Regions from separate parts of the Streptomyces sp. NPDC048361 genome, predicted to be linked through region 4. Evidence: riboswitches for the same ligand, from Rfam matches in the RefSeq annotation. Region 4 holds a riboswitch; each other region holds the start of a gene.

Region 1 (7,393 bases), on a different contig from region 4:
CGCGCGGCAGTTCTTCCGCACGTACTACGCGCCCAACAACGCGGTGCTGTCGGTGGTCGGCGACATCGACCCCGAGCAGACGCTGGCCTGGGTGGAGAAGTACTTCGGCTCCATCCCCTCGCACGACGGCAAGCAGCCGCCCCGCGACGGCGCCCTGCCCGGCACCATCGGCGGTCAGCTGCGCGAGGTCGTCGAGGAGGACGTGCCGGCGCGCGCCCTGATGGCCGCCTACCGGCTGCCCCACGACGGCACCCGCGAGGCCGACGCCGCGGACCTGGCGCTGACCGTCCTCGGCGGCGGCGAGTCCTCCCGCCTCCACAACCGTCTGGTCCGCCGTGACCGCACCGCGGTCGCCGCCGGCTTCGGCCTGCTGCGGCTCGCCGGCGCCCCCTCGCTCGGCTGGCTCGACGTCAAGACCTCCGCCGGCGTCGAGGTCCCCGACATCGAGGCCGCCGTCGACGAGGAGCTCGCGCGGTTCGCCGCCGAGGGCCCGACCGACGAGGAGATGGAGCGCGCGCAGGCCCAGTTGGAGCGCGAATGGCTCGACCGGCTCGGCACCGTCGCCGGCCGCGCCGACGAACTGTGCCGCTACGCCGTCCTGTTCGGCGACCCGCAGCTCGCCCTGACCGCCGTCGACCGCGTCCTGGAGATCACCGCGGACGAGGTCAAGGCGATCGCCGCCGCGACGCTGCGCCCCGACAACCGGGCGGTCCTGGTGTACGAGCCCACCGCGGCACCCGAGGCAGGCAACGAAGAGGAAGAGGCGGGCCAGTGACGGACGCTGTCGTGACCATGGAGTTCCACCCGCAGCCCACCGCGGGCTCCGCCAAGCCGTGGGCCTTCCCGGCGCCCGAGCGCGGCACGCTCGACAACGGCCTGACGGTGCTGCGCTGCGACCGCCCCGGCCAGCAGGTCGTCGCCGTCGAGATCTTCCTCGCGGCGCCGCTCGACGCCGAGCCCGAGGGCCTCGACGGCGTTGCCACGATCATGGCGCGCGCCCTGACCGAGGGCACCGACAAGCACTCGGCCGAGGAGTTCGCCGCGGAGCTTGAGCGGTGCGGGGCCACCCTCGACGCGCACGCCGACCACCCCGGCGTCCGGGTCTCCCTCGAAGTGCCGGTCTCGCGGCTGCCCAAGGCGCTCTCGCTGCTCGCCGAGGCGCTGCGGGCCCCCGCGTTCGCCGAGTCCGAGATCGAGCGCCTCGTGGCCAACCGGCTCGACGAGATCCCGCACGAGCAGGCCAATCCGGCCCGGCGCGCCGCCAAGCAGCTCTCCAAGGAGCTGTTCCCGGCCACCGCGCGGATGTCCCGCCCCCGCCAGGGCACCGAAGAGACCGTCGCGGCGATCGACGCGGCCGCGGTGCGCGCCTTCTACGAGGCGTACGTGCGGCCCGCGACGGCCGTCGCCGTCATCGTCGGCGACCTGTCGGGCACCGACCTCGACGCGATCCTCGCGGACACCCTGGGCGCCTGGACCGGCACCACCGCGAAGGCCCGTCCCGTCCCGCCGATCACCGCCGACGACACCGGCCGGGTCGTCATCGTGGACCGCCCCGGCGCCGTCCAGACCCAGCTGCTCATCGGCCGTATCGGCGCCGACCGCCACGACCGCGTGTGGGCGGCCCAGGTGCTCGGCACGTACTGCCTGGGCGGCACCCTCACCTCGCGCCTGGACCGCGTCCTGCGCGAGGAGAAGGGCTACACCTACGGCGTGCGCTCCTTCGGCCAGGTGCTGCGCTCGGGGCCGGACGGCGGCGCCGCGATGCTCGCCATCAGCGGCTCGGTCGACACCCCCAACACCGGGCCCGCCCTCGACGACCTGTGGAAGGTGCTGCGCAAGCTCGCCGCCGAGGGTCTGACGGACGCCGAGCGCGAGAGCGCCGTACAGAACCTGGTGGGGGTCGCGCCCCTCAAGTACGAGACGGCGGCCGCGGTCGCCGCGACCCTCGCCGACCAGGTCGAGCAGTTCCTGCCGGACGACTACCAGGCGCAGTTGTACGCACAGCTCGCCGAGACCGGCACCGTGGAGGCGACGGCGGCCGTCGTCAACGCCTTCCCCGCCGACCGGCTCGTCACGGTCCTCGTGGGCGACGCGGCCCAGATCGAGGAGCCCGTGCGGGCGCTCGGCATCGGTGAAGTGAGCGTCGTCACAGGCTGATTGACACGTCTTTGGGCCCCGGACCCCCGGGGCATACGGGACCCCGGTGGCGGCTGCGCCCCCGGGGTCTCCCCATATGTCCGGTTTATTGCAGAGGTTGCCTGTCTGGCGTGTGGCGTGCGCAACAAAAACCTGTGTCTGTTTGGTGATTGAAAGATCAGCCGTCTAGCGTCAACCGCGCTGTCCGTCACCACCCGTCGCAGCCGCGGCACCGGACAGTGATCGCCGAGTCCCCGTATGGCGCGAGCCTGGGGAGCCGGGGACCCACTCAGTCCCTGGGGTGAATCGGACGCCTCCGCCCGCGGAGGAGCCCGTAGGAGACCTTCCTGCTCCGAACCCGTCAGCTAACCCGGTAGGCGAGATGGAAGGAAAGGACACCGCCACTCCATGGCGTTCACCCGTGCCACCGGGAAACACCGCGCGCCCAGCCGGATGACGCGCCGCAGCGCGAACATCGCGGGCATCGCCACCCTCGCCACCGCCGGAGTCGTAGGCACCCTCGCCTCCCCGGCCGTCGCCGCCCCGAGCACCACCACCGACACCGGCCTGACTCAGGCCATCGTCATCGGCGACACCCTCGCCGACCAGCTGGACGCCCAGGCCGACGCGCAGAAGCAGGCCGCCGCGAAGGCCAAGGCGAAGGCGGAGGCCGAGGCGGAGGCCAAGCGCAAGGCCGAGCAGCGCGCCCAGGAGGCACGCGAGGCCAAGGAGCGCGCGGCGCGCGAGGCGGAGCGCAAGCGGCTCAACACCTTCGTCGCCCCCATAGCCAACAGCTATGTGTCCACGGGCTACAAGACCGGCGGATCGCTGTGGTCCTCCGGCAGCCACACCGGTATCGACTTCCACGCGGGCATCGGCACCCCGGTGCACGCGGTGGGCATGGGCACCGTCGTCGAGGCCGGCCCGGGCGGCGCGTACGGCAACAACATCGTGATCAAGATGCACGACGGCACGTACACGCAGTACGGCCACCTCTCGGTCATCCAGGTCTCCGTCGGTCAGTCCGTGGAGCCGGGCACCCAGATCGCCCTCTCGGGCAACACCGGCAACACCACGGGCCCGCACCTGCACTTCGAGGCCCGCACCGGCCCGGAGTACGGCTCGGACATCGACCCGGTCGCCTATCTGCGCTCGCACGGCGTGACCGTCTGAGGCGTCCCGCCGACCCCCGCGCACACCGAAGACCCCTGGCTCCGCGCCGGGGGTCTTCGCCGTTGGCCCGCCGGCCCGTTGGCCGAAAGGCGTTCCCGCGCGCCGCCCGTCACCCGGACGTAACAGGCCTGCCCTACAGTCCCCGGACGGCCGCCGACGAGGCGCTGCCCAGCCGCTTTCGGCGACGATCCCAGAGGAGGTCCGGCGTGCGGGTTCCGGCGCGTTCCATCGTCACGGCTCTGCGCGGTGACATCGTCTCGGGTGTCTTCGCGCCCGGCGCCCGGCTCGCCGAGGAGGCCCTCGCGCGCCGTTACGGGGTCTCCCGCGTCCCGGTCCGCGAGGCGCTGCGCACCCTGGAGTCCGAGGGGTTCGTCACCACCCGCCGGCACGTCGGCGCCTGTGTCGCCGAACTCGGCGACCAGGAGGCCGCCGACCTCCTCGAACTGCGCCTGCTCCTGGAGCCGTTGGCCGCGGCCCGCGCCGCCCAACGGCACGAAGAGGCCCATCTCCGGGTACTGCGCGGCCTGGTGAGGCTGGGTCAGGAACGGGCAGGGCGCAGCCGGGGCGAGGACGCGCGCTCACTGTGGGGCTGGTTCCACGAGACGCTGGCCCAGGCCTCCGCGAGCCCCGGCCTGATCGCGCTGCTCACACAGGTGCGGCACAAGGTGGACTGGATGTACGTGACCGACCCGCCGGAGCGCCCGGCCGAGGCCTGGGCCGAACTCGGCGCGATCACCGACGCGGTGGCACGCGGCGACGCCCAACGCGCCCGCGCACTCACCGCCCAGCACGCCGAGCGCACCTTTCCGGCCCATCGGCTGCGCAGCCCCGATGCGGTGAGCACCCCGCAACGCGCCGTCAACACGGCGGGTGCGCGCGCGTAACGGGGGTGCCGCGCAGGCAGGGGCGACGCAGGTGCGGCTGCCGGGACCGGAGCGTGCGGGGGGACCCGCGGACAGACAAAAGGACCGCCGGGCCCGCATCCGGGTCCCGCGGTCCTCCGGTGTGACGTCGACCGGGTCAGACGGTCTCGGGGAGCTCCTCGAGACCCTCCGCGACCAGCTTGGCCAGACGGTCGAGCGCGGCGTCCGCGCCCTCGGCGTCGGAGGCCAGCACGATCTCCTCGCCGCCCTGCGCACCCAGGCCGAGCACCGCGAGCATGGACGCGGCGTTGACCGGGTTGCCGTCGGCCTTGGAGATCGTCATGGGGACTCCGGCGGCCGTGGCGGCACGGACGAAGATGGACGCGGGGCGGGCGTGCAGGCCCTCGGCCCAGCCGACGTTGACGCGGCGCTCAGCCATGGTGTTGCCCTTCGAAATCTCTGACGGTTGTCTAGACCAGTCTCTCATGGGGTGTGCGGTGCTCCTACCGACCTTAGGCCCGGGTGTGCCGCCGATCGGCCCTTGCCACTTTCCCCCGCCCCGTACGGCCCCGCGACCCGTACGCTTTCCGTATGACGACGGCGTCCGACCCCGCGTACCCCGCCCACTGGGAGGCCGACGTGGTGCTCCGCGACGGCGGCACCGCGCGCATCAGGCCCATCAACGCCGAGGACGCCGACCGGCTCGTCTCCTTCTACGAGCTGGTCTCGGACGAGTCGAAGTACTACCGCTTCTTCGCGCCCTACCCGCGCCTGTCCGCCAAGGACGTCCACCGCTTCACCCATCACGACTACGTCGACCGGGTCGGGCTGGCGGCGACCGTCGGCGGCGAGTTCATCGCGACCGTCCGCTACGACCGGATCAACGCCCAGGGCCGGCCGGCCTCCGCACCCGCCGACGAGGCCGAGGTCGCCTTCCTCGTCCAGGACGCTCATCAGGGCCGGGGCGTCGCCTCCACCCTGCTCGAACACATCGCGGCCGTCGCCCGCGAGCGCGGCATCCGGCGGTTCGCGGCCGAGGTGCTGCCCGCCAACAGCAAGATGATCAAGGTGTTCACGGACGCCGGCTACCAGCAGAAGCGCTCCTTCGAGGACGGCTCGGTCCATCTCACCCTCGATCTGGAACCCACCGCCGAGTCGCTCGCCGTGCAGCGCGCCCGTGAGCACCGCGCCGAGGCGCGCTCCGTGCAGCGGCTGCTCGCGCCCGGCTCGGTCGCGGTCATCGGCGCCGGCCGCGCCCCCGGCGGTGTCGGCCGCGCGGTGCTGCGCAACCTCCTGGACGCGGGCTTCACGGGCCGCGTCCACGCCGTGAACCACGCGCTCACCGCGGAGCAGCGCGAACTCGACGGTGTCCCCGCCGTCCCCTCCGTCGGCGCGATCGGCGAACCGGTCGACCTCGCGATCATCGCGGTGCCCGCCGAGCGGGTGCCGCAGGCCGTCGCCGACTGCGGCGAACACGGCGTCCAGGGCCTGGTGGTCCTGTCGGCCGACTACGCGGAGAGCGGCCCGCGGGGCAGGGAGCGCCAGCGCGCCCTGGTGCGCCAGGCCCGTTCGTACGGGATGCGTCTGATCGGCCCCAACGCGTTCGGGATCATCAACACCGCGGCCGGCGTCCGCCTGAACGCCTCGCTCGCCCCGGAGGCGCCGCCCGCCGGCCGCATCGGCCTGTTCACCCAGTCCGGCGCGATCGGCATCGCCCTCCTGTCCGGGCTCTACCGGCGTGGTGCGGGCCTGTCCACGTTCATCTCGTCGGGCAACCGGGCCGACGTCTCGGGCAATGACTTCCTCCAGTACTGGTACGAGGACCCCGACACCGATGTCGTGCTGCTCTACCTCGAATCCATCGGCAATCCGCGCAAGTTCACCCGTCTCGCCCGCCGTACGGCCGCGGCCAAGCCCGTCGTGGTGGTCAAGGGCGCCCGGCACAGCGGCACCACCCCGCCGGGCCACGCGGTGCCGGTGACCCGGGTGCCGGACGCCACGGTCTCGGCGCTGCTGCGTCAGGCCGGCGTCATCCTGGTGGGCACGGTCACCGAACTCGTCGACGCCGGCCTGCTCCTCGCGAGCCAGCCGCTGCCGGCCGGGCCGCGCGTGGCGATCCTCGGCAACTCCGAATCGCTCGGCCTCCTGACGTACGACGCCTGTCTGACCGAGGGGTTGCGTCCACGCAGGCCGCTCGACCTGACGACGGCGGCGACCCCGGCCGACTTCCGCACGGCGCTGGCTGCCGCGCTGGCCGACAACAGGTGCGACGCGGTCGTGGTGACCGCCATTCCCTGGGTCGGCGAGAGCGGAGCGCTGGAGTCCGGCGACGGCCGGGTCCTGGCCGACGCCCTGCGCGAGGCCGCCGCCACGGCTCCGGCGAAGCCGGTCGCGGTGGTCCACGTGGAGATCGGCGGCCTCGCGGAGGCCCTGTCGGCGGCCACCCGCACGGCCCCCCGCCCCGCCGGCCCGATCGAACCGTCCCCCCAGCCCACGGCATACGCGACCTCGCCGAGCCCCGCTACAGCACGGCCCGGCACCCCCACCGGCAGTCAGTCGGAAAGCGGCCCGGCGCGCGCCCCGGCCACCCCCGCCGCGGCGCAGCCAATCCCCGCCTACCCCGCCGCCGAGCGAGCCGTACGGGCCCTCGCCGAAGCCGTGCGCTACGCCGAGTGGCGGCGCGCGGCGGCCGACCCCGGCAAGGTGGGGGAGTACGACGACATCGACGAGACCGGGGCCGCCGCGCTGATCGAGCGCCTGCTCGGGCCGGACCCCGACCCCCGCGGCACCACCCTGGCCGCCGCGGACGGCGAGGAGCTGATGGCCCGGTACGGCATCGCGGTGCACCCCACGCTGCCCGCGCCGGACGTGGCCCACGCCGTCGAGGCCGCAGGCCGCCTCGGCTACCCCGTCGCCCTCAAGACCACCGCCCCGCACCTGCGCCACCGCCCCGACCTCGGCGGCGTCCGCCTCGACCTCGCCGACGAACACCAACTCGCCCGTGCATATGCCGAATTGACGGCCACGCTCGGCAAGCCGGAAGAGCTGGCTCCGGTCGTGCAGGCCATGGTCCCGCGCGGCGTGGACACCGTCGTACGCGCCTCGATCGACTCCGCGGTCGGCGCGGTGCTCTCGTTCGGCCTTGCCGGAGCCGCGTCCGAGCTCCTCGGCGACACCTCCCACCGGCTCATCCCGGCCACCGACCGTGACGCGGCCGAGCT
Region 2 (7,393 bases), on a different contig from region 4:
CGTCGTCACCATGGTCGTACCCCGATAGGAACGCAAGCGTCCCGCATTGCGGAAGGCGGTGGTTTCGGCGTGCAGAGAAGGGTCGTTCTCCTGCACCCGCAGATTGTGTCCGCGCCCCAGGAGCGTCCCGTCCGCGCCGTAGAGCGCCGCACCGATCGGGATGCCACCCTCCGCGAGACCCGCCCGGGCCTCCTCGACGGCCGTCACCAGCCACTGCTCTGCCGTCATCGGTGAAACGGACTCCATGTGCTGCTCCCCTGTCGTGGCGGCTGGTCGGGGTGAGTTCCGGTCACGCCGATGCCCTGACCCGTTGGTGGCGAAGGAGGACGACGCCGTTCCCGAAGGTACGGGTCTCGACGAGGCGCAGCTCGCGGAATCCGTCGGCCTGTGCCGAGGCCGGGTCGTCGGGGATGAACAGGGGCCGGCCCCTGCCGAGCACGACCGGGTGGACGTAGAGGCGGTACTCATCGATGAGATCGTGGCGCCGGAAGGACGCCGCCAGGTCCGCCCCGCCCAGCGCCAGGTCTCCGTCCGACCCGGCTTTGAGCGCCTCGATCTCCTCCACCACGACCTCGTGTTTGACAACGGCGTTCCATTCGGCTTCCTGGACAGTCCGGGAGAACACGACTTTCGGCATCTCCCGCCAGATCCGGGCGAATTCGGCCACCGGCGCGGGCGCATCGGGATCGGCGTCGGCCGTGGGCCAGAATCCCGCCATGAGCTCGTGTGTGACCCGGCCTTCCAGAAAGGCGCCCATGGTGCGGAGTTCGTCGTTGAAATGCCGGTGCAGTTCGTCGTCGACCTTGTGCCAGTCGATCTGCCGTTCGGTCCCCTCGAAATAGCCGTCGAGCGAGACCGACATGGAAAGGATGATCTTTCGCTTCGCTGTCACCCGCGAAACGATACGCCGCCCGGTGCCGGCCTTGCCTCAAGGCTAGTCCCGCTTGGCGTACTTGAGGTCCTTTCCGTTGTTGAGCTGTTCGATCAGCTTGAAGGCGGCCACGGCCAGAGGCTTCAGCTTCTCCGCAGGCACCCGGTCCTCCATGCGGCGCAGCTCGGCCACCATCAGCTGGATCTCCTGCTTCTTCACGGTGACGCTGTTGTCCTGGTCGCCCAGCGCGCCGAGCGACTTGTGGACGGCCTGCGCCCCGGGCTCGTCGTCGACCATGTCCCGCTGCTCGGGCGTCAGGTGCTCGGTGTTCTTCAGCAGGTCGTGTCCGAGGGCCACCGTTCGGAGCCACTTCGCACGGGTCAGCGTGATCGTGGTCTGGGTGCGGTCGTTCGCCAGACCGCGCTCCACCGACGCGCCGAACAATGGCATGTTCCCCTCGCGGTCGACGGCCCTCAGAACCAGGGTGGCGAACTGGTCCGGGTGCTCGCGGAAGTACTCCTGCACGGGGCGCGGCAGCAGACCGAAGTTGTGGGCGAAATCGGTGCGGGCCATGAGACCGCCCGCGATCGACTTGGCGTTGGCGCCCGCCGGCAGTTCCTCGCCCTCCAGCACATAGGCGCCCAGATGCATGACGAGACCCGTCAGGCTGCCGATGTCGCCCTTGGACAGGGTGAGCCCTTCGGGAGGGGTCGCGCTGAGCTCCCCCACCGCCCGCTCCGCGCCCGCCTTGGCCGCGGGCAACGTACCGAACCCGCCGGCGAAGAGGTCGCGGCGTGCCCGCGCGCGCCGCTCACCGGCATGCGTGATCTTCCCGTGCATGGTGTTCAGCATGCCGCCCAGGGTCTTCGGCCTGGGCTTCTCGTCCTTGTCGGCCAGATAGCCAATGAGGTCCGGCAGCCGGTCCAGGCGCATCCCGGCGGTGGTCTGCGGGGAGAACGAGAGCGCCCCACTGAAGGGGTAGATGCGCAGGTGGGGCTCGGGCGTGCCGCCTCCGGCGGTAACGTCCTCGGAGGGGATGGAGGCGTCCTTCTGGCGCCCGTTGAGGTAGCGGGCCATGCGGGTGATGCCGTCGAGTACGGTGCCGACCTCGGCCACGGTGTCCAACGGGTCGGTGACCCACTCCAGGTTGGAGCCGCCCGAGGGGCTGGCGTCCGCGGTCAGGTCGTACTTGGTGCCCCGCACCACCACGCCATCGGGCCCTCGCCCCTTGCCGAGGTTCTCACCCATCAGGGGCGCCTCGGGAATCTGACTGGAGATCATCAGGCTCATCTCGGTCGCGGCCCGTTGTGCACTGCCCCGCTTGAACTCCGTTGCTTCGAGCCGCCTTTCGCCCACCGCGTTGAGGAACTCCCCGTCGAACCAGCGAGCCCGGAGCGCCTCGGGGGACTCGGCCTTCTCCTCCTCGGTCAGCTGCTTCGCCTGGGGTTTGATCACCAGCTCCATGAGCTTGGCGTTGAGCAACCGGTCTCTCTGCGAAATCCGTTGCTCATGGATCGCGGTGTCGGCCACGGGATCGGCGACCCGCCGGACGTTCCACTGCGCCTCGAACTCGAACCCAACGGCCCGCTGTACGGCGGCGGGAGCGGTGGCAGAGGAATGTGCATGCGATGGCCCGTCACATACTCGCTGTACGGGTTCGGCGGACGACTCGGCGTCGGCCACGGGCTGGTCGGCCACGGGCTGGGAGAGCGCCCGGGTGGCATTCGCCTCGGCCGCCCGCTCGAAGGCGTCCGAAGGGTCCGACATGCTCAAGCCCCCGCCGGTGTCGGTGCCGGCTACGGGTCCTTGGCGCTGCTGGATGACATGGGTGAGTTCATGCGCGAGGGTATGGCGGTCGGCGCCGCCCCGGCCCACCACGACATGGCTTCCGGAGGTGTAGGCGCGGGCGCCTATCTCGGCGGCGGAGCGCTGCGCCGCGACGTCGTTGTGCACCCGGACGTCACCGAAGTCGGCGCCGAGCCTGCTCTCCATGTCGGCACGCACCTCCGAGTCCAGCGGCCGGCCGGATCCACGCAGTACGTCGTGGACGGCGGAGCGCTGCACCGCGGCGGCCCGCTGGGCGACGAGTCCGGCCACCGCGGCGTTCCCGGCGGACCGCTGAAGGGCGCGCACCTGCTCCGGGGAGAACCCGCCACCCGCCAGGCCCTGGCCGACCGTTGGCGCCTCGCCCCGTTCGGCGGCCCGCGGCACGGGCCCGCCGGGCGAGACGGATCGGCCCTGCTGGCTGTCGTGGGCGTGCACGTGAACCCCTTTGGTGGTGGGACGCGAAGTCCGGCTGTACGTGCTTATCACCGCGGGGAACGCCAGTGAAGGTACGGAAGGGCAGCGGAAGGTGCACCCTCGAGACAGCCGCCGAATCGCAAGGGCGCGCAACGACGTACCGTCACATGCGTCGCGACAGCGCACGGTGACGCATCGCCATATGCGCCAACAGGGTTTCTTTCAGAGGGTGTTGGACTACACCCGCGGGCCGATCGGTGAGGCGAGCGCCGCATCCTCGACGGTGGCGGCCGGCCGGATCAGCGCGTAGATCCCGCCCGCAGCGAGGACACGCAGATGCCACGGCCGTACGCAAACCAGGCCCAGCCGGCCACCGCGCTCCCGGATCCTGCGGTGCGCCCGGCAGAGCAGGGCGAGGACGGCACAGTCGAAGAACTCCACGGACCGCAGGTCCACCACCACGCGGGCGCCGGGCGGTTGTGTGGCCGCGTCGAGGTGCATCCGTACGTCGGGGGCGCTGGCCAGGTCGACGCAGCCGTGGACCTCGACGACGGTGACCCCGTGCACCAGATGTGTACGGGCATGACGGCACCGCTCAGGCAACAGCCCCGGCGGAAGGGGTACAGGAGCCGAGACGGACGGCCGAGCGGTGGTTCCCATGGGCAACTCCCGGTCCAGCAAAGGCCCCCGGGGTGCGGGGGGCACGGTAGTCGGACAGTCACCGTGGTCCGGGGTGACGCACTACCACCCTAGGAACAGACGCGTATGCAGAAACGTGCAGCCTTCAAATTGTTCACCCCGCCGGGTGAACGAAAGTTGCACCGCACCGCGTGGGCACCGCGTGGCCACCGCACCTGCGGACCTCGGCCACGGGCCGGGCCACCGTGATCAACAGTCCGGATGACCAAGTCCGGACGACCAACAGTCCGGCCGGACCCCCTCCGCCGTGGAGGGCGCCCGGCCTTCTTGGGTGTTCGCTCGGTCGTCTCAGTAGGCGCCGAAGACGTTGTCGATCGAGCCGTACGTCTTGGCGGCGTAGTTGCACGCCGCGGTGATGTTGGCGATCGGGTCGTAGAGGTCCGTGGAGGTGCCCGGCACGTGGAAGGCGGTGAAGGTGGGCTGGATCACCTGGAGGAGCCCCTTGGAGGGGGTTCCGGCGACCGCGTTGGAGTCCCAGTTGTTGATCGCCATCGGGTTGCCCGAGGACTCACGCATGATGTTGCGGTAGATCCCGTCGTAGGTGCCCGGGATGCCCTGCCGGCCCATGATGTCCAGCGACTGCTTGATCCAGCCGTCGAGGTTGTTGGCGTACGAGGCCGTGCTCGCGGTGGTCAGGGTGGCCGGGCGTGCGGAGCGGTCGGCCCGGCCGGCCGAGGCGTCACGCGCGGTCTCGGCCGCCTTGTCCTGGCCACTGAGGGTGAGCCGAATGCCGGGGTGGATGATGGCGGGGTTGCTGCCGATGACGCTCTGGTTGTCCTGGTAGAGCTGCTTCCAGCCACCGGTCACGTCGAGGGCGTCGGCGATCTTGGAGAGCGAGTCTCCCGCGACGACGGCGTAGCTCGTGGGGGACGCCTTCACGGCCGTGGCCGGCTTGGCTGCCGCGGCGACACTCGCCACCGTGGCGGTGTGGGCCGACGCGGGGGCGGCGGAGGCGGTGGTCGCGCCGATCACCGGCATGGCGAGTACGGCACCGCCGGTTCCGGCGGCGGCGAGCCCCCGGCTGAGCGAGCTGGACTTGGGGCGGCGGTGCTTGCCCTTTGCAGGCATGGTGTTGTCCTCTCCGTCGCCTGCGAGGTGAGCTGTCGGGTTCGGACCAGAGATGTCCGGCCGCGGTGTACGCGACTTCACCCCAGCCGTTCCGGAATCCGGATCGGCGGCTTACCTGGGTCCCCCGCTCCTGCCATACGTGTGTGGGAGGTTCCGGACGGCGGCAGGATTCGGCGTTCCATCCGGATTGACGGTGAACGTAAACGAATGGACCGAGTGGAAACAAGGCCAGAATTAATTGAGGAAGATCGGGATATTGATCCACTGAAATCCGTGGCCGCCGGAGGCCACCGCCGAAGTCCTCAACTCGCTTTGCGATGAAGGCAAATGGGCTCGGGCATTTTTCTGACAGCCCGTTGGGTGCGTGACCCAATTCACTCGGCCATCCCGGAACCGAACGACCCGGCGGCAAAAGCGGCGAGGCTAACCCATTAGCCCTAATTGGGACATTCTCCGGCACGTGGCCGCCAAACCCATAGCATTCCATTTCGGACACTAGGGACTTTTACGCTCGGCATAGGGTTCGGCCCCGAACCGGGAAATGCGACGCGCGCCACACCTCCCCTTCGCGATCATGGCCTCGGCCCGCCCTCCCGGCGGCGGGGCAACGGAGAGGTGGAGCGGTGACGCGAGAGAGCGCGGAGTACGACGTCCTGGTGGTCGGCGGGACGGGAGTGGACACCGTCGTCCGGGTGGACTCACTGCCGGTGCCGCTCGCCGACTCGGTCCAGGTCGGCCCGATCGAGGAGTGGCCGGGTCACACCGGGGCGAATGTGGCCATCGGGGCCCGGGCGCTCGGGCTGGAGGTCGGGCTGATCGACTGTGTCGGCGACGACTGGACCGGCGCCCAAATACGCACACGGCTGACCGAGAGCGGTGTGGACTTCGCCCCGCTCATCTCCCCCTCGGGCACCCGCCGCGCGGTGAACCTGGTGGCCGCGGACGGCCGAAGAATGTCCTTCTACGACGCCCGCGATCCCGCCGACCTGCGGATGCCGCGCGACTTCTACCTGCCGCGACTGCGCCGGACCCGGCACGCCCACGTCTCAATCATGAACTTCGCACGCTTCCTCTACGACGACATCGAGGACCTCGGCATCCCCGTCTCCACCGATCTGCACGACTGGGACGGACTCGCCGAGCACCACCGGGAGTTCGCCCTCCGCTCCGATCTGGTGTTCCTCAGCGCCGCGGGCGCGGGCGCCGACACCACGGCGCTCATGCGGGAGATTCTGCGCGAGGGCCGGGCGGACACCGTGGTGGCCACGGCCGGAGCGGACGGCTCCCATCTTCTGGTGCGCGGAGAGGCCGCGCCGCGCCACATCCCGGCGCTCCCGCCCCACTCCCCCGTCGTGGACACCAACGGCGCGGGTGACGCGTACGTGAGCGGATTCCTGTACGGAAGGCTCTCCGGCCTCGCCCCGCAACACTGCGCACGTATCGGCGCGATCGCGGGTGCGCACGCCTGCACGGCGCCGGCGGCCACGGATCCGCTCACGCTGGAAAGGCTTCTGGCGACGGATCAGATCGCTTGAGACCGTGGGGGACTTCGCCGCCCCAGGACCGCGGACGACATCCGGCCCCGACAACTCGCGCCCTGCCCAAGGAAGAACATGTACGACATCAATGAATTCAAGAACATTCCGCCGACGATCCTCGCCCATCTTCTGGGACGCGAGCAGGTCATGGATATGTGAATTCCCCCTTTGTAGTCGCCTATTCCGCGCGTCGCAGGTCCCGCATTCACCGTTCGGTGTCCCCCCGGCGACAACCTCACGCTGCACGCCGCCATTTACCGTGCCGCGCCGGATTCGGTCGTCGTCGAGTCGGGCGATCTGGACCACGCACCGGCCGGCGGAAACGTGTGTGCTGTCGCTCAACGCCGGGGCATCGCGGCGTTCATGGCGGACGGGGTCGGGGTCATACGCGACCTCGCCGAGGTACGCGCGTTGGGCTTGTCCGTCTTCGCCCGGGGCGTCATCCCCATCCCGCCGCATCGACAAGATCTTGAGCGAAGGCGGCTTCGACGGGTGAGGTGCGATCACCGACTGCCTTGTCCGCGGGGTCACTTGAGGGGACGGCCCGCCAGGCCCGCCAGGCCGCTTCACGGAACGGTCCACACAGCCCGTTGAGGAGACGGCCCGCGCTGCCGGCCCCTCGGGATCAGACCGTCCCCACCTCGCGGACCAGCTCCAGACCGAGCACACGGTCCAGGTGGGAGAACGTCTCGAACTTGGCGCCTTCCGGCACCTCGGACGCCGTCTCCAGGTCTTCCAGGAGGCGCAGGACGGCGGCGGTGTCCAGGCGGCTGTCCAGGGCGGCGCGTGCCGTGGCCTTCAGGTCGGCGGGGATCGGTTTCGACGGGTGGGCGGCCCAGTGCGCCACGGCGCGCCGCCACCGACTCAGGGTGCGCGCCGCTTCGTCGATCTCGTCGGCCGTGGCCGCGACGGGTTCCTCGTAGGGGTGGCCGAGCAGGAGCACGCGTACCGCGAGAGGGTCGAGGTCGTCGAGCGG
Region 3 (7,393 bases), on a different contig from region 4:
GGGCCCTCCTATATGCGCACCCCTGGCTCCCGCTGGCCACCCTTCCATCGCCGGCGTACTCGGTGAGAGTGTCGGACGCATCCTCGACGTCAGCGAGATGGCCCCACGATCCCGTCGTGATCTCGGCGCCGTGCAGCACCAGCCAGGCAACCGCACATGAGCAACGGAGGGCCACACATGGCAGACGACCAGAGCCGAGGCACCGCAGGCTTCCTGTTCGAGATGGGGATGCTCAAAAGGGCCAAGCGGTCCGGCTGGTGGATCGTCGGCGTCAAGGACCCCGAGACCATCGCCGAGCACAGCTTCCGCACGGCGATCATCGCGAGCGTCCTGGCCATGATGGAGGGCGCGGACCCGGCGAAGGCCGCGCTGCTCGCGGTCTTCCACGACACCCAGGAAACCCGGGTCAGCGACATCCCGCGCATCGGCCGCCGCTACCTGAAGGCCGCCTCCAACGAGGAGGTCACCGCCGATCAGGTCTCCGCCGCACACCCTGCCGTCACAGCCGGCGTCCAGCGGATCGTCGAGGAGTACGAGAGCGGCGACAGCCCCGAAGTGATCGTCGCCCATGACGCCGACAAACTGGAATGCCTCGTCCAGGCCGTCGAATACCGCGAGCAGGGCTACGCGAACGTACAGAACTGGATCGACACCAGCTTGGCCAGCCTCAAGACCACCTCGGCCAAGGCCCTCGCCGAGGCAGCCCTGAGCATGCCCTCCCTGGAGTGGCAGCAGACCTATCTGCCCCGCTGAATGATGGGACTGCCGACAGGTGAACCCGCTGGTCAGTGGGCCCTCTTGCGTGAGCGATGCGTGAGCGGACGCGCCAGCACGGGGCACCCTAGTACGGACTGATGAAGGGATCACCTCTCGCTGACCAGGCAAAACAGGACGACGGGGGAGTGGTCAAGGCCGCCCAGCACGATCTTGCCGGGACTTTTAATCCGTTGGTTGTCGGTTCGAGTCCGACATGGCCTACCGGTCGGAGAGGTAGCGATACCTGTCTGACCAGCGGGTTCTTCGGCCCGATCGGATACGTCCGGTCGGGCCGGATTCGTTGTGACCGCTCTGCGGCCCACGTGAGTGCGCGAAGAGTGCGCGAGACGCTGGCGCGCGGTCCGCACCGAGGGCGACTCCGGCGCTCTGGAAGTCCGTGCTCACACGGGCGAACATGCCTGCGCCCAGCGCTAGTTGGAGAACCAGAATGCGGGAACGAAATCGCCGCGTCTGCTGATTGCAACAGATTGCGAGTCAGCGGCTGGGCATGTTGGTTGCCAGCAATCGGGCATGACGAAACGCCCCCTGCCGGCCAGTGCCCCCACGCCGAGCAGCCCCCGGCGTGCGGCTGGCGACGGCCCTCCGCTCGCCGCCGTGCTCCGTCCTGTCCCGGCCTCCCGGGTACATGGTTCGGAGCACCCCTCCCGATGGCGTAGAGTTGTGTTTACCGACGCGGGGTGGAGCAGCTCGGTAGCTCGCTGGGCTCATAACCCAGAGGTCGCAGGTTCAAATCCTGTCCCCGCTACTGAACGAAGAGGCCCGGCACTTGTTTCAAGTGCCGGGCCTCTTCGCGTACCCGGATCCCCTCCCTGCCCCTGTCCCCGTCGGCAGCGCCAGCGCCATCGCCATCGGCATCGTCATCGACGGTTGACCTTGACGTAACGTCAAGATCTAGCGTGGTCGCTGTGAACGGCAAGGAATGGTCGATCCAGGAGATCGCCAAGAAGGCCGGGACGACGAGTCGCACCCTGCGCCACTACGGGGAGCTCGGCCTGCTCGTCCCCAGCCGGATCGGAAGCAACGGCTACCGCTACTACGACCAGGACGCCCTCGTCCGGCTCCAGCGCGTCCTGCTCCTTCGGGAGCTGGGGCTCTCGCTGCCCGTGATCGCCGAGGTCCTGGAGGGCGAACGCGATCCCGCCGCCGCGCTGCGGACCCATCTGCGCCTGCTCGAACAGGAGCGGGAGCGCATCGCGCGCCAGATCGCCTCCGTACGGACCACCTTGCACAAGACCGAGGAGGGAGCGGAGCTCATGGCAGAGGAAGTCTTCGACGGGTTCGACCACACGCGGTACGAGGAGGAGGTGAGCCGGCGCTGGGGGAGGGCCGCGTACGAGAAGGGCGACCGCTGGTGGCGCTCGCTCACCGACGAGCAGAAGCAGGGGTTCCGGCGGGAGCACGACGACATCGCCCGTGACTGGGGGCGGGCCCGCGCGGACGGGGTGGCCGTCGACGCAGACATGGCCCAGGACATCGCCCGGCGCCATGTCGCCTGGCTGTCCACCACGACGACCGTCGGCAGGTCGTACGTGACCGGGCTCGGACGGATGTACGTCGACGACCCCCGCTTCGCCGCCACCTACGACGAGCACGGCGAGGGCACGGCGGTCTTCGTGCGGGACGCCCTGGCGGTGTACGCGGAACGCCATCTCACGGACGAGCCGGCCACCGGGGGAGCGTGCGCGGAGTAGTCTCGCGTGCGCGATGAGTGAGTACGCGGGTGCGGGTGCGGGTGCGGATGCGGATGCGGGTGGAGATGCGGATGCGGGTCGGCGGCGGGCACCACGGCGGAGGACGTTGGCCGTGCTGCTCGCGCTCGCCCTGTGCGGGCTCCTCCGGAGCGGCTGCCAGGTACAGCCGGCCGGGCTCGTCCCCGCATCCGTACCGCTGCCCGCCAAGGCGGCGGTCGTGCGGCCCTCGGCGGCCCCCGCGGGCTGCCGGCTCAACCGCGGCGGCTGGGCGGAGCTGCCCTGCGTCCCGGACCAGGACGCCCACCACCGCCACACCAGGGGAAGCTGCGCCCGGGGCCGCCCGGGGCCCCATCGGTGCCGTCTGCGCTGAGCGTGCAAGCGGTTTCTGCACTCCGATGGGCGCGTCCGAGTCGCCGTCGGGCCCGGCAGGGGCGAGGCTGGACTGGTGCGGCAGCAGCGAGCGGAAGGCGAAGGGCGCCTGGTACGGGTGCTACCCGTGGTCCTGGTCGTCGTCGGCTTCGTCTTCGACGCCTCCACGCCGCCCGAGCTGACCGCCGCCGCGCTGTTCGCGGGCGCGCCGGTGGCCGCCGCCCCGTTCTACTCCGAGCGCGGCACTGCCGCCGTCGGCCTCGGCTCGGTGGCCGCCATCGTGGCGCTCTGGTTCATACACGACCTGCCCAACCTCGGTGAAGGCGCCAGCGAACTGTTCACCGTGCTCACGGTGAGCGCGCTCGCGCTCGTCATCAACCGCATCCTGCGCCGCAGCGGCGAACGGCTCGCCTCCGCACGCGTCATCGCCGAGACCGCGCAGCGGGCCGTGCTGCCCGCGCCCGCCGGCCGGATCGGCGGGCTGCACGTCGCCGCGCGGTACGAGGCCGCACAGGCGGACGCGTTCATCGGCGGGGACCTCTTCGCCGTGCAGGACACCCCCTACGGGGTCCGGCTCATTGTGGGTGACGTCCGGGGTAAGGGGCTCCAGGCAGTGGAGGCGGTGGCCGTGGTGATCGGCGCGTTCCGCGAGGCCGCCGAGCAGGAGTCCTCTCTGGAGGCGGTGACCCAGCGCCTGGAGCGGGCACTGGCCCGCGAGGGAACCCGACGCGACCGGCTCGACGCGGTCGAGGGGTTCACCACGGCACTGCTCGCCGAGATCCCGCGCGGCGACGGCACCGTACGCCTGGTGAACCGGGGCCACCCCGAGCCGTTCCTGCTCCACCGGGACGGGTCCTTGGACGTGCTCGTGCCGAGCGAGCCCGCGCTGCCGCTCGGCATGGCCGACCTCGGGGTGTGGCCGGACCGGTCGGACGTACGCCCCTTCCCGCCCGGCTCCACGCTGCTGCTCTACACGGACGGGCTCTCCGAGGCGCGCGACGGGACGGGCACCTTCTACCAACCCGCCACCCGGCTGCGCGGCGCGATCTTCCCGGGCCCGGACGAGGTCCTGGACGCGCTCGTCGACGACGTACGCCGCTATACGGGTGGCGGCACGAGCGACGACATGGCGTTGCTGGCGGTGGCCCGCCCGGCCGAGGGCCAGCCCGACCGGCGCCGTACGGTCAAGATCGTCAAGTGAGGGCACAGGGCAGCGCGTGGGGTTCGGTCGCCACGGTGGGTGCGCAGGGGGCCTTCACGGTGGGTGCCCGAAAGGTCTCGCTCCGCATAACAATTGACGCACCGTCAGGATCTTGATGTTTAAGCGGGTGTGACGCAGGAAACCGTGAGGGGTCGTCAAGTCGCCCGGTTTGCCCCGACAATCGCCGCTAAGTCCAAGCCAGGGCCGTTAACGATCAGTGGGAACGGCTTGGAATCCATACCCGCTGTCTATTAACGTTCGATAACGCAGCGCGGCCGTACCAGCCGTCGCAAAGGCGGCACCGTGCGCATGCGCCGAATCCCGAAAGGGAACCGGGGAACCACAAACTTGGGGTGAATCGGACGTCCGTCATGGGCGCTCGTAGGAGACCTTCCTGCTCCGAACCCGGCAGCTAACCCGGTAGGCGAGAAGGAAGGAAAGGAGCGCCCCTCGTGGCGTCCAACGACCCTGCCCTCGACACCCCCCTCCCCCTCCCCTCCCTGTACGGGGAAGCCCCCGGCGAGAACGAGAGCTGGGAGGAGTGGGACCCGACCGAGGAGTCCGTACGCTCGGTCCGCGGCCGGCACAGAGTCGCCAAGCAGCGCGGCGGACTGGCCCGCAGCTCGACCGTCCTGGGCGTCGGCGTGATCGCGGCGGTCGGCGCGGGGGGCATGGCCACGGCACAGAGCAAGCCTCCGGTCTCGATATCCCTGCCCGACTCCCTCACGGACCACCTGCCCGACCTCGGCTCGCTGCCGGGCGTGGGCGCGCTGGTCGGCCACGACGGCGCCTCGCACGACGGTCACGAGGGTCACACCGGTACGGAGGCGGAGTCCGGCGGGTCGGCAGGGGAGTACGGGGAGACAGGGGAGTCCGGCGGGTCGGCCGCGGACCGGGCCGACCGGAAGATCGCCGCGTCGCCGCTGACCATGGCCGGGCTCTCCACCTCCGAGGCCGAAGCCGGCGCCACCGATGCGGGCGAGGCGCTGCGCGCCCGCATCCTCCAGCAGGCCGAGCAGCAGAAGGCTGGGGCTCTCGCCGAGGCGAAGGCGGTCGCGCAGAAGGCCGCGGCCGAGAAGGCGGCCGCCGAGGCCAAGGCCGCACAGGGCGCGGCGGAGGCGAAGGCCGCCGCCGAGAAGAAGGCGGCGGACGAGGCCGCGGCGAAGAAGGCGGAGCAGGAGCGGCTGGCCAAGCTGGCCGCGGCGTACTCCCTGCCGGTCGGGTCGTACACGCTCACCTCCACGTTCGGTGAGGCCGGCTCGATGTGGTCGTCGGGCCACCACACCGGCCTCGACTTCGCGGCCCCGACGGGTACGCCGCTCAAGGCCATCCATTCCGCGACGGTCAAGTCGGCGGGGTGGGCGGGGGCGTACGGGTACCGGACGGTGCTGGTGCTGGATGACGGCAGTGAACTCTGGTACTGCCACCAGTCGTCGCTCGCGGTGAGCGTGGGGCAGAAGGTGTCGACGGGGGACGTCATCGGGCGGGTCGGGGCGACCGGGAACGTGACGGGCCCGCACCTCCACCTGGAGGTCCACACCCCGTCCGGCACGGGCATCGACCCCATGACGTGGCTCCAGTCGAAGGGGCTCCATCCCTGAGGTTCCCCCGGGCCCGTGGCGGGGTTGCCCTTGGCAGGGTGGCCGGCGGAGGCATCTTCAGCCGGTCCGGCGTTCGAGGACGGGCGGAATAGGCCTGCATGGACGGGGGTTGAGGTCGCCATGACCTCTCTTCGCGCGCTCGGCGGCTCGGACCTCTCCGTCTTCCCCCTCGCCCTCGGCGGCAACGTCTTCGGCTGGACCGCCGACCAGGACCAGTCGTTCGCCGTCCTCGACGCCTATACCGCCGGCGGGGGCAACTTCGTGGACACCGCCGACGCCTACTCGAAGTGGGCCCCCGGAAACTCCGGCGGTGAGTCCGAGGCGATCATCGGCGCGTGGCTGGGCGCCCGGGGCAACCGGGCCGACATGGTCATCGCCACCAAGGTCGGCGCGCACCCCCGGTACGAGGGGCTCGCCGCGACGACGATCAAGGCCGCCGCCGAGGAGTCGCTGCGCCGCCTCGGCACCGACTACATCGACCTGTACTACACCCACTTCGACGACACCTCCGTTCCCGTCGAGGAGATCGTCACCGCCCTCGACCAGCTGGTGAAGGACGGCAAGGTCCGGGCGATCGCCGCCTCCAACATCTCCCCGGAACGGCTCCAGGAGTCCCTGGACTTCTCCGACCGCGAAGGCCTCGCCAAGTACGTGGCGCTCCAGCCGCACTACAACCTCGTCTCCCGCTCCACCTACGAGGGCACGCTCCAGGACACCGCCTCACGCGCGGGCCTCGCCGCAGTCCCCTACTACGCGCTCGCCTCCGGCTTCCTCACCGGCAAGTACCGCCCGGGCCAGAGCGTGGACAGTGCGCGGGCCGCGGGCGCGGGCAAGCACCTGGAGAGCGAGCGGGGCCGCAAGGTGCTGGCAGCGCTCGACCGCATCGCCCAGGAGCGCGACGCCGAGATCGCCACCGTCGCGCTGGCGTGGCTGGCCGCCCGGCCCACCGTCGCCGCGCCCATCGCCTCCGCCCGCACCGTGGAGCAGCTGCCGGCGCTGCTCGCCGTCGCCGACCTGGAGCTGACGGACGAGCAGATCTCCGAGCTGACGGCCGCCTCAGCGTAGGTAGGGATGGGGCGCCCCGTACGGCGCCGGGCCTGGCTGTCCGTGCGAGGAGTGCTGCGGCTGCGGGGCGTACCGCGGGTGCGGGGCGTACGGCGCGTACTGGTTGTACTGCGCGTGCTGGGTGTAGGGGTGCGGGGGGCCCGGCTGCGGGGGCATCCAGATGCGGCCGGTCGCTCCCGCCGCGTACAGCAGCGCCGGGCCTGCGACCGGCTTGCGCTCCCACAGATGGTGGAGGAGCTCCTGCTCGCGGGCGGCGAAATCGGGCCCGGGACCGGTGGCGCCCGGACTGCGGTAGGCCCGGTGGCGCAGAAACGCGAGCGTGGTCGCGAACGCCTCGTACTCGGCGACCGCGCGCGCCGCGGCCTTCCCGCCGAAGCGATGGTGCGCGAAGTCGCGTGCTGTCGCGCGGGCCCGCATCGAGGACAACGCGAGCGGTTCGGCGGGCCCGAGCCAGCCGGCCGCCGCGTACGCGGGCAGCTCGGCCGCGACCGTACGCAACTCGCGCTGCCGGCTCCACACCGCGAGCCACGTGAGCAGCCCGAACACCGGGACCATGACCGCCCCGTACACGAGGTAGAAGCCGTACGTCCCGAACAGCGTCGAGCTGTTCCACAGGGCGTGCATGCCCATCGCGAGCACCAGGCCGAGCAGCGGGAACGCGACGCGGCGCAGCCGCCGGCCGGGCGGTG
Region 4 (7,393 bases):
GGCGCAGGGCGAGCAGGAGCACGGTCATCGCGACGGCGGCCGCGGCCGTCTTCAGGACGGTGACGACGTACACCGCGAGGTCGATCCGGTCGCGCGGGAAGACCCCGACGACGAGCGCGAACGGGCTGCTGAGATAGGTGCCGAGGTCGGGCAGGAACGAAGTGCCGTATCCGGACTGCCAGTTGAGGAGCAGACCGCCTTCGGCGCGGCCGTGCAGCAGGTCCCACAGATGGGCGTGGAAGGGGACGAACTGGTTGCCCAGGTCGTTGATGCTGCGGGTGTGCCGTCCGAGCGGGCCCAGCGGGATCACCCCGGCGACGGCGTCCGCGCCGCACACCGCGATCAGGGTGATCAGCGCGGAGAGGGCGGCGGCCCGGGTACGGGGGCGGCGGGCGCCCGGCGTCCGTGTTGGGGTCACCGGCGGGGCGGGGGCGGCTTCGAGGGTCGGCGTGGTCGGCATCGGGGTCCTTTGCTGTGCGCTGCCGACGAATATGCCGGACCCCGAGAGGCAACGCGCGGGGCGTGGACGTCAGTTCACGCGATGGACGGCGCGGCTTCATCCGGCTTCATCCCCGCGACCGATGGGGGTCGCGAATCGTTGGTCGAATCAGTGGCCCCGGCCACGCCGACTGCCTACCATCGATCATCGCAAGGTCTTAGCAAGGTTCGTCGCCATGCCGCACGTGTCTGCTCCGCCGGGAGGCTCCTTTGCACCGCCGTCGTCGTACCGCGCTCTCCGTCTCCGTCGTCCTGCTCGCCGCGGGTCCCTTCCTGGCCGCGTGCGGCAGTACGGCCCATCCGGGGGCCGCGGCCGTCGTCGGGGGCGAGCGGATCGAGGTCTCCGCGCTCCAGGCGGAGGTCAAGGACGTACGGACGGCTCAGCAGAGCTCCCCGCAGTCCGCCCAGCTGATCAAGGACTCGGGTCAGCTCGGCAAGGTGAAGCTCAGCAACATGATCTTCGACCGGGTGCTTGCGCGCGCCGCCGACCAGAACGGGGTGAGCGTGAGCCCCAAGGAGGTCCAGGACGCGCGGGCCGCCATGGTGCAGCAGGCCGGCGGCGAGGACCAGCTGCGCGAGCAGGCCCTCACCAATGGCGGGCTCGCCCCGGACCAGATCGACACGTATGTGCGGCGGCAGGTCGTCGAGCAGAAGCTGGCCGCGAAGATCGGCGCGCGGACGCAGCAGGATCTGCTGCCCGTCCTGGTGAAGGCGTCCAAGGACCTCCATGTGGACGTGAACCCGCGCTACGGCAGCTGGAACGCGAGCCAGATCCAGCTCGCCGACTACCAGGCGCCGTGGATCGCCAAGACCAAGCAGCCGGCCGCGCCGCAGCCCGGCACGGACCAGCAGGATGCGCCGCAGGATCAGCAGGGCGCCGGCCAGGACCAGCAGGGTGCGCCTCAGGACCAGCAGGAGGACCCGGGGGACTCGGCGGCGACCGGCTGATCCGACGCACGCCCCGCGCAGGGCCCGAAGGGGAGGTTCGGCGAGGCTCGGCGGGTGGCCCGGCGGAGGCCTGATGGGCGGCTCGGCGGGAGGCTCCGTGGGTGAGGGTAGGTTCGACGGGTGACTGCTGTTGAAGAATCCGGCCGAATCGTTTTGCTCACGGCGAGCCACCGGGTCGCCCCGGGGCTCCTGTCGTGGCCCGCGTGGGAGACCCTGCGCGGCGCCGACGCCGTCCTGTGCCCCGACCCCGCGCATCCGCAGCTGCCGTATCTGCGCGAGGCGGGCATCGAGGTCGAGCTGTCCGTGCCGGACGCGCAGGGACTGGTCGAGACGTGCGCCGGGGGCCGCACCGTGGTGGTGCTCCCCTCGGGCGAGGGCGACCGGCGCCTGACCGACGGGCTTGCCCGCCTCGCCGGGTCGGGCCGGATGAGCATGCCCGACCTGGAGCTGTTGCCCGGCTCCTACGATCTGCCGGGCGCGCGCCTGCTCGACCTCGTCCAGGTCATGGACCGTATCCGGCGCGAGTGCCCGTGGTCCTCGCAGCAGACCCACAAGGGGCTCGCCAAGTACGCCCTTGAGGAGGCGTACGAACTGGTCGAGGCGGTGGAGGAGGGCGACCGGGACGAGCTGCGCGAGGAGCTGGGCGATGTGTTGCTCCAGGTCGTCTTCCACGCGCGGATCGCGGAGGAGGACGCGGAGGAGCCCTTCTCGGTGGACGACGTCGCGGGCGGCATCGTGGAGAAGCTGATCCACCGGCATCCGCATGTGTTCGGCTCCGAGCGGGCGGAGACGCCGGAGGAGGTCAAGGAGCACTGGCTGCGGATGAAGGCGGTCGAGAAGCAGCGGGCGTCCGTGACGGACGGGGTGCCTCTGGGGCAGCCCGCGCTCGCCCTCGCGGCGAAGCTGTCCGCCCGGGCGCGGACGGGAGGGCTGTCCGTTCCGCTCCCCTCCGGGGAGGGGGTGGGCTACCGGCTGCTTGCGCTCGCGGTGGAGGCGGAGGCGGCCGGGGTCGACCCCGAGGCGGCGCTGCGCGCGGCGTCCCGCGCCTACCGCGAGGCGATCCGCGCCGCCGAATAACCCCCTTGGCAGGGTGCCCAGGTGCGGCATAGCCAGCCCGTCCGGTGTGCTGTGGTTGTACAAGGGGACGGGCAACGCGGCGGCGCCCTACGAGCCGCGCGCCAAGGTCGGCACCAACTGGAACCTCTACAACGGCCTGATCTGACCCGGCCCGATCCGCTCCACCGGCCCGCCCGCCCCGCCTCTCCGTACCGCGGGGCGGGCGGGCGCGTGCGGCCCCCCTCGGCACCGGCGGCACCGGCGCCGTCGAAGGGGGAGCGCCGCCCGGGATACGGTCGGGGCGTGCAGGACGATCCCCCTCCTTCCCCCGCCCCCGAACTCTTCACCTGGGAGTTCGCCACCGACCCCTACCCCGCCTACGCCTGGCTCCGCGAGCACGCCCCCGTGCACCGCACCCGGCTGCCCAGTGGTGTGGAGGCCTGGCTCGTGACGCGGTACGGGGACGCCAAGCAGGCCCTCGCCGACCAGCGGCTCTCCAAGAACCCCGCCCATCACGCCGAGCCGGCCCACGCCAAGGGCAAGACGGGCATCCCGGGCGAGCGCAAGGCCGAGCTGATGACGCATCTGCTCAACATCGACCCGCCGGACCACACCCGGCTCCGCCGCCTGGTGTCGAAGGCGTTCACACCTCGTACGGTGGCTCAATTCGCCCCCCGCGTGCAGGAGTTGACCGACCAGCTCATCGACTCCTTCGCGGCGAAGGGCGAAGCCGACCTCATCCACGAGTTCGCGTTCCCGCTCCCCATCTACGCCATCTGCGATCTGCTCGGCGTCCCGCGCGAGGACCAGGACGACTTCCGCGACTGGGCGGGCATGATGATCCGGCACGGCGGCGGCCCGCGCGGCGGAGTCGCCCGCTCGGTGAAGAAGATGCGCAACTACCTCGCCGAGCTCATCCGCAAGAAGCGCGAGAACCCCGGCGACGATCTGATCTCGCGGCTCATCGAGGCGAGCGACCACGGCGAGCACCTCACGGAGAACGAGGCCGCCGCCATGGCGTTCATCCTCCTGTTCGCCGGGTTCGAGACGACCGTCAACCTGATCGGGAACGGGGTGTACGCCCTGCTGCGCAACCCCGGCCAGCGCGAGCGGCTCCAGGCCTCGCTCGCCGCGGGCGAGAGCGACCTGCTGGCGACCGGTGTCGAGGAACTCCTGCGCTACGACGGGCCCGTCGAGCTGGCGACCTGGCGGTTCGCCACCGAGGCGCTGACCCTCGGCGGCCAGGACATCGCGGCCGGCGACCCGGTCCTCGTGGTGCTCGCCGCAGCCGACCGCGACCCGGAACGCTTCGACGAGCCGGACACGCTCGACCTCGGCCGGCGCGACAACCAGCACCTCGGGTACGGGCACGGCATCCATTACTGCCTCGGTGCGCCGCTCGCGCGACTGGAGGGGCAGACCGCGCTCGCGACCCTGTTGCGCCGCCTGCCTGACCTGCGTCTCGCGGGGGAACCTGACGATTTGCGCTGGCGCGGCGGGCTCATCATGCGTGGACTGCGCACCCTGCCGGTCGAGTTCACGGCGCCGGGCATGCCGCCGGGCGCGCCGGGCACACCGCCGGGCACGCCACCCGGCACGCAGCCCGCCGGTAAACGGAATCCCGGCGTCATCTGACACATCGTCAAGACTGTGACTTTTACGTGATCGCGGTGCCATCGACTTGTGACAGGCGTTCGAGTACGGCTACGTTCACCGTTCATTCGGCTCAGCAGTCACACGGAAGGCTTTTCGCATGCGCTCCGGGAATGGACGGCATCGTCGACCCCGCCAGGCACCCGCCCTCGTCGTAGCGGCGGGAGTGACCGGGTCCGCCATCGCGCTTCCCCTGCTCGCCGCGACCGGCGCGAGCGCCGCGGACGCCGGCACCTGGAACCAGGTCGCCTCCTGCGAGTCCGGCGGGATGTGGAGTGCCGACTTCGGCAACGGCCTGTACGGCGGCCTCCAGCTCTCGCAGGCCACCTGGGAGGCGTACGGCGGCAACGAGTACGCGCAGCGCGCCGACCTTGCCAGCCGCGCCCAGCAGATAGCCGTCGCCGAGAAGGTGCTCGCCGCCAAGGGCCCGGGCGCCTTCGCCTCCTGCGGCACCGGCGCCGGGCTCACCAAGGGCGGCGGCTCGGCGGACGTCGACCCGGGCGTGCCCGACACCTCGGACGGAACGCCGTCGTCCGCGCCGTCGGCCCCGGCCACCCCCGCCACCAAGACACCCGACGCCTCCGCGACGCCGGGCGGCGCGACGCCGGGCACGCCGGCGCCGGGCGCCACCGGGTCGGGCGAGCCGGCCAAGTCCCCCGCTCCCTCCGCCTCCACCCCGGCGAGCCCCGGCAAGCACCGCGGGACGCCCGCGCCGGAGGAGAGCACGGGCACCGCGCCCGGTGCCGGCACGCCGTCGGCCCCGGCCGGCCAGTCGGCGCCGGGCGCCACCGGCGACGCGGGCACCTCCACCGACGCGCGCGACGCGGGACGGCACGCCTCGCGGGGTGACGGGGCCTCACGTGAGGCGGGCAACCCCCCGGCCGCGAGCGGCGCCTACACCGTCCGCGCCGGCGACAACCTCTCGGTCATCGCCGACGCGAACAAGGTCAAGGGCGGCTGGCCCGCGCTCTACCACGCCAACGAGCAGCTGATCGGCACCGACCCCAATCTCATCCTTCCCGGTCAGAGCCTGGACCTGAAGGACCTGACGGCTGCCGGCACGGCCCCGGGCGCCACCTCGGCGACCCCCGGCTCCAGCTCTGCCGCCACCCCGAACTCCGCCCCGAACTCCACGCCTCAGCAGGGTTAGTTCGCGGGTTTATGTCCGTTCTGTGCAAGTGAGACATGGGTCTCTTCGCCTCAACTGGCGTGTCCCGTCTGCCCGGTCCGTCCGCCCCGCCCCTCACCTGCGGAAACATCCCTTCTGTGGCCGCAAGTAGGGGGGATTTCTCCCCGATGTGCGTCTTTGAACATTGGCGGGGCCTGTGTTTTCGTCGGACTCGCTCGTCACCGCGAGCCCCGTCGACCGAGCACGCCGAATCCTGCCGTCGGCCGATGGGAACAGTCGACGCTTATGCGCCGTAGGCAGGAGCGGGGGACCCAAGGTAAGTGCCGGGCCCGGCAGTTCACAGGACTGCCGCAACGGCTTGGGGTGAAGACGGACGCTTCGGCGTCCGGCCGGGCAGCTCACGCCCGAACCCGACAGCTCACCTCGCAGGCGTCGGTGAGGAGAACTCCATGCTGCTTTCCGGCAAGGGCAAGCACCGCCGCCCGTCCAAGGCCGTCCGTGTCGCCACGCTGGCCGGTGTCACCGGTGCTGCTGTCGCCGCCCCGCTGATGGCCGCGGGCTCCGCCTCCGCCGCCTCCGTGCAGACCTGGGACGCCGTCGCCCAGTGCGAGTCCGGTGGCAACTGGTCCATCAACACCGGCAACGGTTACTACGGTGGCCTCCAGTTCTCGAACTCCTCCTGGGCCGCCGCCGGCGGCACCCAGTACGCCTCGCGCGCCGACCTGGCCACCAAGGGCCAGCAGATAGCCGCCGCCGAGAAGCTGCTCGCGATCCAGGGCCCGGGTGCCTGGTCCTGCGCCGGCGCCGGCAACCTGACCTCGGGCGGCGCCAAGGCCGACGTGGACACCTCCGGCTCGTCCTCTTCCTCTTCGAAGGCCACCAAGCCCTCGAAGCCGAAGAAGCAGGCCCAGCCGCAGCAGTCGCAGAAGTCCGAGCGCACCGAGTCCGCGCCGGCCAGCCGCGGCGAGCAGCGCAGCCAGCCGGTCAAGCAGGGCGACGGCGAGTACACCGTCAAGTCCGGCGACACCCTCGGCACCATCGCCACCGCCCAGGGGGTCAAGGGTGGCTGGGAGAAGGTGTTCGACCTGAACAAGGACATCGTCAAGGACGCGAACCTGATCTTCCCGGGCCAGAAGCTGCACCTCGGCTGAGCTGACCCACCCCCAGGTCGCCCCGGCCCGGCGCGCATTCCCCCGTACGCGCCGGGCCGGGGTTTTCGCTGTTACCAGGCAGTAGTGTTGTGGTCCTTTGCCCGGCAATCGGGGTCCTTGGGCCCTTTTTCGTCCCAGGAGGCGGGCACTCGGCTGGCCGGACCCCCAGAGCCGGTTAGGCTCTTGTCGCAAGGCCAACGCGACCCCGCATGTCCCTGCACCGCTTGCGTCACATCTAGCTTCACATCCCAGAAGGAGATGCTCGTGCCGTCCATCGACGTCGTCGTAGCCCGGGAAATCCTGGACTCCCGAGGCAACCCCACGGTCGAGGTCGAGGTCGGCCTCGACGACGGCAGCACCGGCCGTGCTGCAGTTCCGTCCGGCGCCTCCACCGGTGCCTTCGAGGCCATCGAGCTCCGTGACGGCGACCCCAACCGCTACGGCGGCAAGGGTGTCGAGAAGGCCGTCCTCGCCGTCATCGAGCAGATCGGCCCGGAGCTCGTCGGCTACGACGCCACCGAGCAGCGCCTGATCGACCAGGCCATGTTCGACCTGGACGCCACGGACAACAAGGGCTCGCTCGGCGCCAACGCCATCCTCGGCGTCTCGCTCGCCGTCGCGCACGCCGCCTCCGAGGCCAGCGACCTGCCGCTCTTCCGCTACCTGGGCGGCCCCAACGCGCACCTGCTGCCCGTCCCGATGATGAACATCCTCAACGGTGGGTCGCACGCCGACTCCAACGTCGACATCCAGGAGTTCATGATCGCCCCGATCGGCGCGGAGTCCTTCTCCGAGGCCCTTCGCTGGGGTGCCGAGGTCTACCACACGCTCAAGGGCGTCCTGAAGCGCAAGGGCCTGTCCACCGGCCTCGGCGACGAGGGCGGCTTCGCGCCGAACCTGGAGTCCAACCGCGCCGCCCTCGACCTCATCCTTGAGGCCATCAAGGAAGCCGGTTACG

The links. A riboswitch is a leader RNA that binds a small molecule or an ion and turns the genes downstream of it on or off. The one in region 4 is predicted to bind cyclic di-AMP.
Positions count from the first base shown of each region.
Region 1: linked by a shared signal. The riboswitch ahead of AB0D31_RS26020 (M23 family metallopeptidase) and the one ahead of AB0D31_RS30690 (transglycosylase family protein) in region 4 are both predicted to bind cyclic di-AMP.
Region 2: linked by a shared signal. The riboswitch ahead of AB0D31_RS25770 (LysM peptidoglycan-binding domain-containing protein) and the one ahead of AB0D31_RS30690 (transglycosylase family protein) in region 4 are both predicted to bind cyclic di-AMP.
Region 3: linked by a shared signal. The riboswitch ahead of AB0D31_RS30050 (M23 family metallopeptidase) and the one ahead of AB0D31_RS30690 (transglycosylase family protein) in region 4 are both predicted to bind cyclic di-AMP.

Region 1 is NZ_JBEZKW010000052.1:4,934-12,326, reverse strand. Features, by position in the region: gene AB0D31_RS26030 (pitrilysin family protein) at 1-775, shown strand, start outside; gene AB0D31_RS26025 (pitrilysin family protein) at 793-2,157, shown strand; cyclic di-AMP (ydaO/yuaA leader) riboswitch at 2,371-2,531, shown strand; gene AB0D31_RS26020 (M23 family metallopeptidase) at 2,545-3,309, shown strand; gene AB0D31_RS26015 (GntR family transcriptional regulator) at 3,516-4,193, shown strand; gene AB0D31_RS26010 (HPr family phosphocarrier protein) at 4,330-4,611, opposite strand; gene AB0D31_RS26005 (GNAT family N-acetyltransferase) at 4,764-7,393, shown strand, end outside.
Region 2 is NZ_JBEZKW010000051.1:9,474-16,866, forward strand. Features, by position in the region: gene AB0D31_RS25750 (nucleoside deaminase) at 1-228, opposite strand, end outside; gene AB0D31_RS25755 (dihydrofolate reductase family protein) at 290-862, opposite strand; gene AB0D31_RS25760 (DUF4157 domain-containing protein) at 935-3,133, opposite strand; gene AB0D31_RS25765 (STAS domain-containing protein) at 3,350-3,715, opposite strand; gene AB0D31_RS25770 (LysM peptidoglycan-binding domain-containing protein) at 4,100-4,879, opposite strand; cyclic di-AMP (ydaO/yuaA leader) riboswitch at 4,882-5,065, opposite strand; gene AB0D31_RS25775 (PfkB family carbohydrate kinase) at 5,503-6,414, shown strand; partial or broken gene AB0D31_RS25780 (RraA family protein) at 6,493-6,882, shown strand; gene AB0D31_RS25785 (hypothetical protein) at 7,043-7,393, opposite strand, start outside.
Region 3 is NZ_JBEZKW010000073.1:15,882-23,274, forward strand. Features, by position in the region: gene AB0D31_RS30025 (HD domain-containing protein) at 178-753, shown strand; tRNA gene AB0D31_RS30030 (tRNA-Met) at 1,449-1,522, shown strand; gene AB0D31_RS30035 (MerR family transcriptional regulator) at 1,683-2,468, shown strand; gene AB0D31_RS30040 (hypothetical protein) at 2,581-2,838, shown strand; gene AB0D31_RS30045 (PP2C family protein-serine/threonine phosphatase) at 2,914-4,038, shown strand; cyclic di-AMP (ydaO/yuaA leader) riboswitch at 4,341-4,480, shown strand; gene AB0D31_RS30050 (M23 family metallopeptidase) at 4,539-5,639, shown strand; gene AB0D31_RS30055 (aldo/keto reductase) at 5,760-6,704, shown strand; gene AB0D31_RS30060 (PrsW family intramembrane metalloprotease) at 6,696-7,393, opposite strand, start outside.
Region 4 is NZ_JBEZKW010000078.1:2,259-9,651, forward strand. Features, by position in the region: gene AB0D31_RS30665 (YfhO family protein) at 1-460, opposite strand, end outside; gene AB0D31_RS30670 (SurA N-terminal domain-containing protein) at 709-1,446, shown strand; gene AB0D31_RS30675 (nucleoside triphosphate pyrophosphohydrolase) at 1,567-2,523, shown strand; gene AB0D31_RS30680 (cytochrome P450) at 2,806-4,137, shown strand; gene AB0D31_RS30685 (transglycosylase family protein) at 4,256-5,305, shown strand; cyclic di-AMP (ydaO/yuaA leader) riboswitch at 5,563-5,731, shown strand; gene AB0D31_RS30690 (transglycosylase family protein) at 5,734-6,435, shown strand; gene eno (phosphopyruvate hydratase) at 6,694-7,393, shown strand, end outside.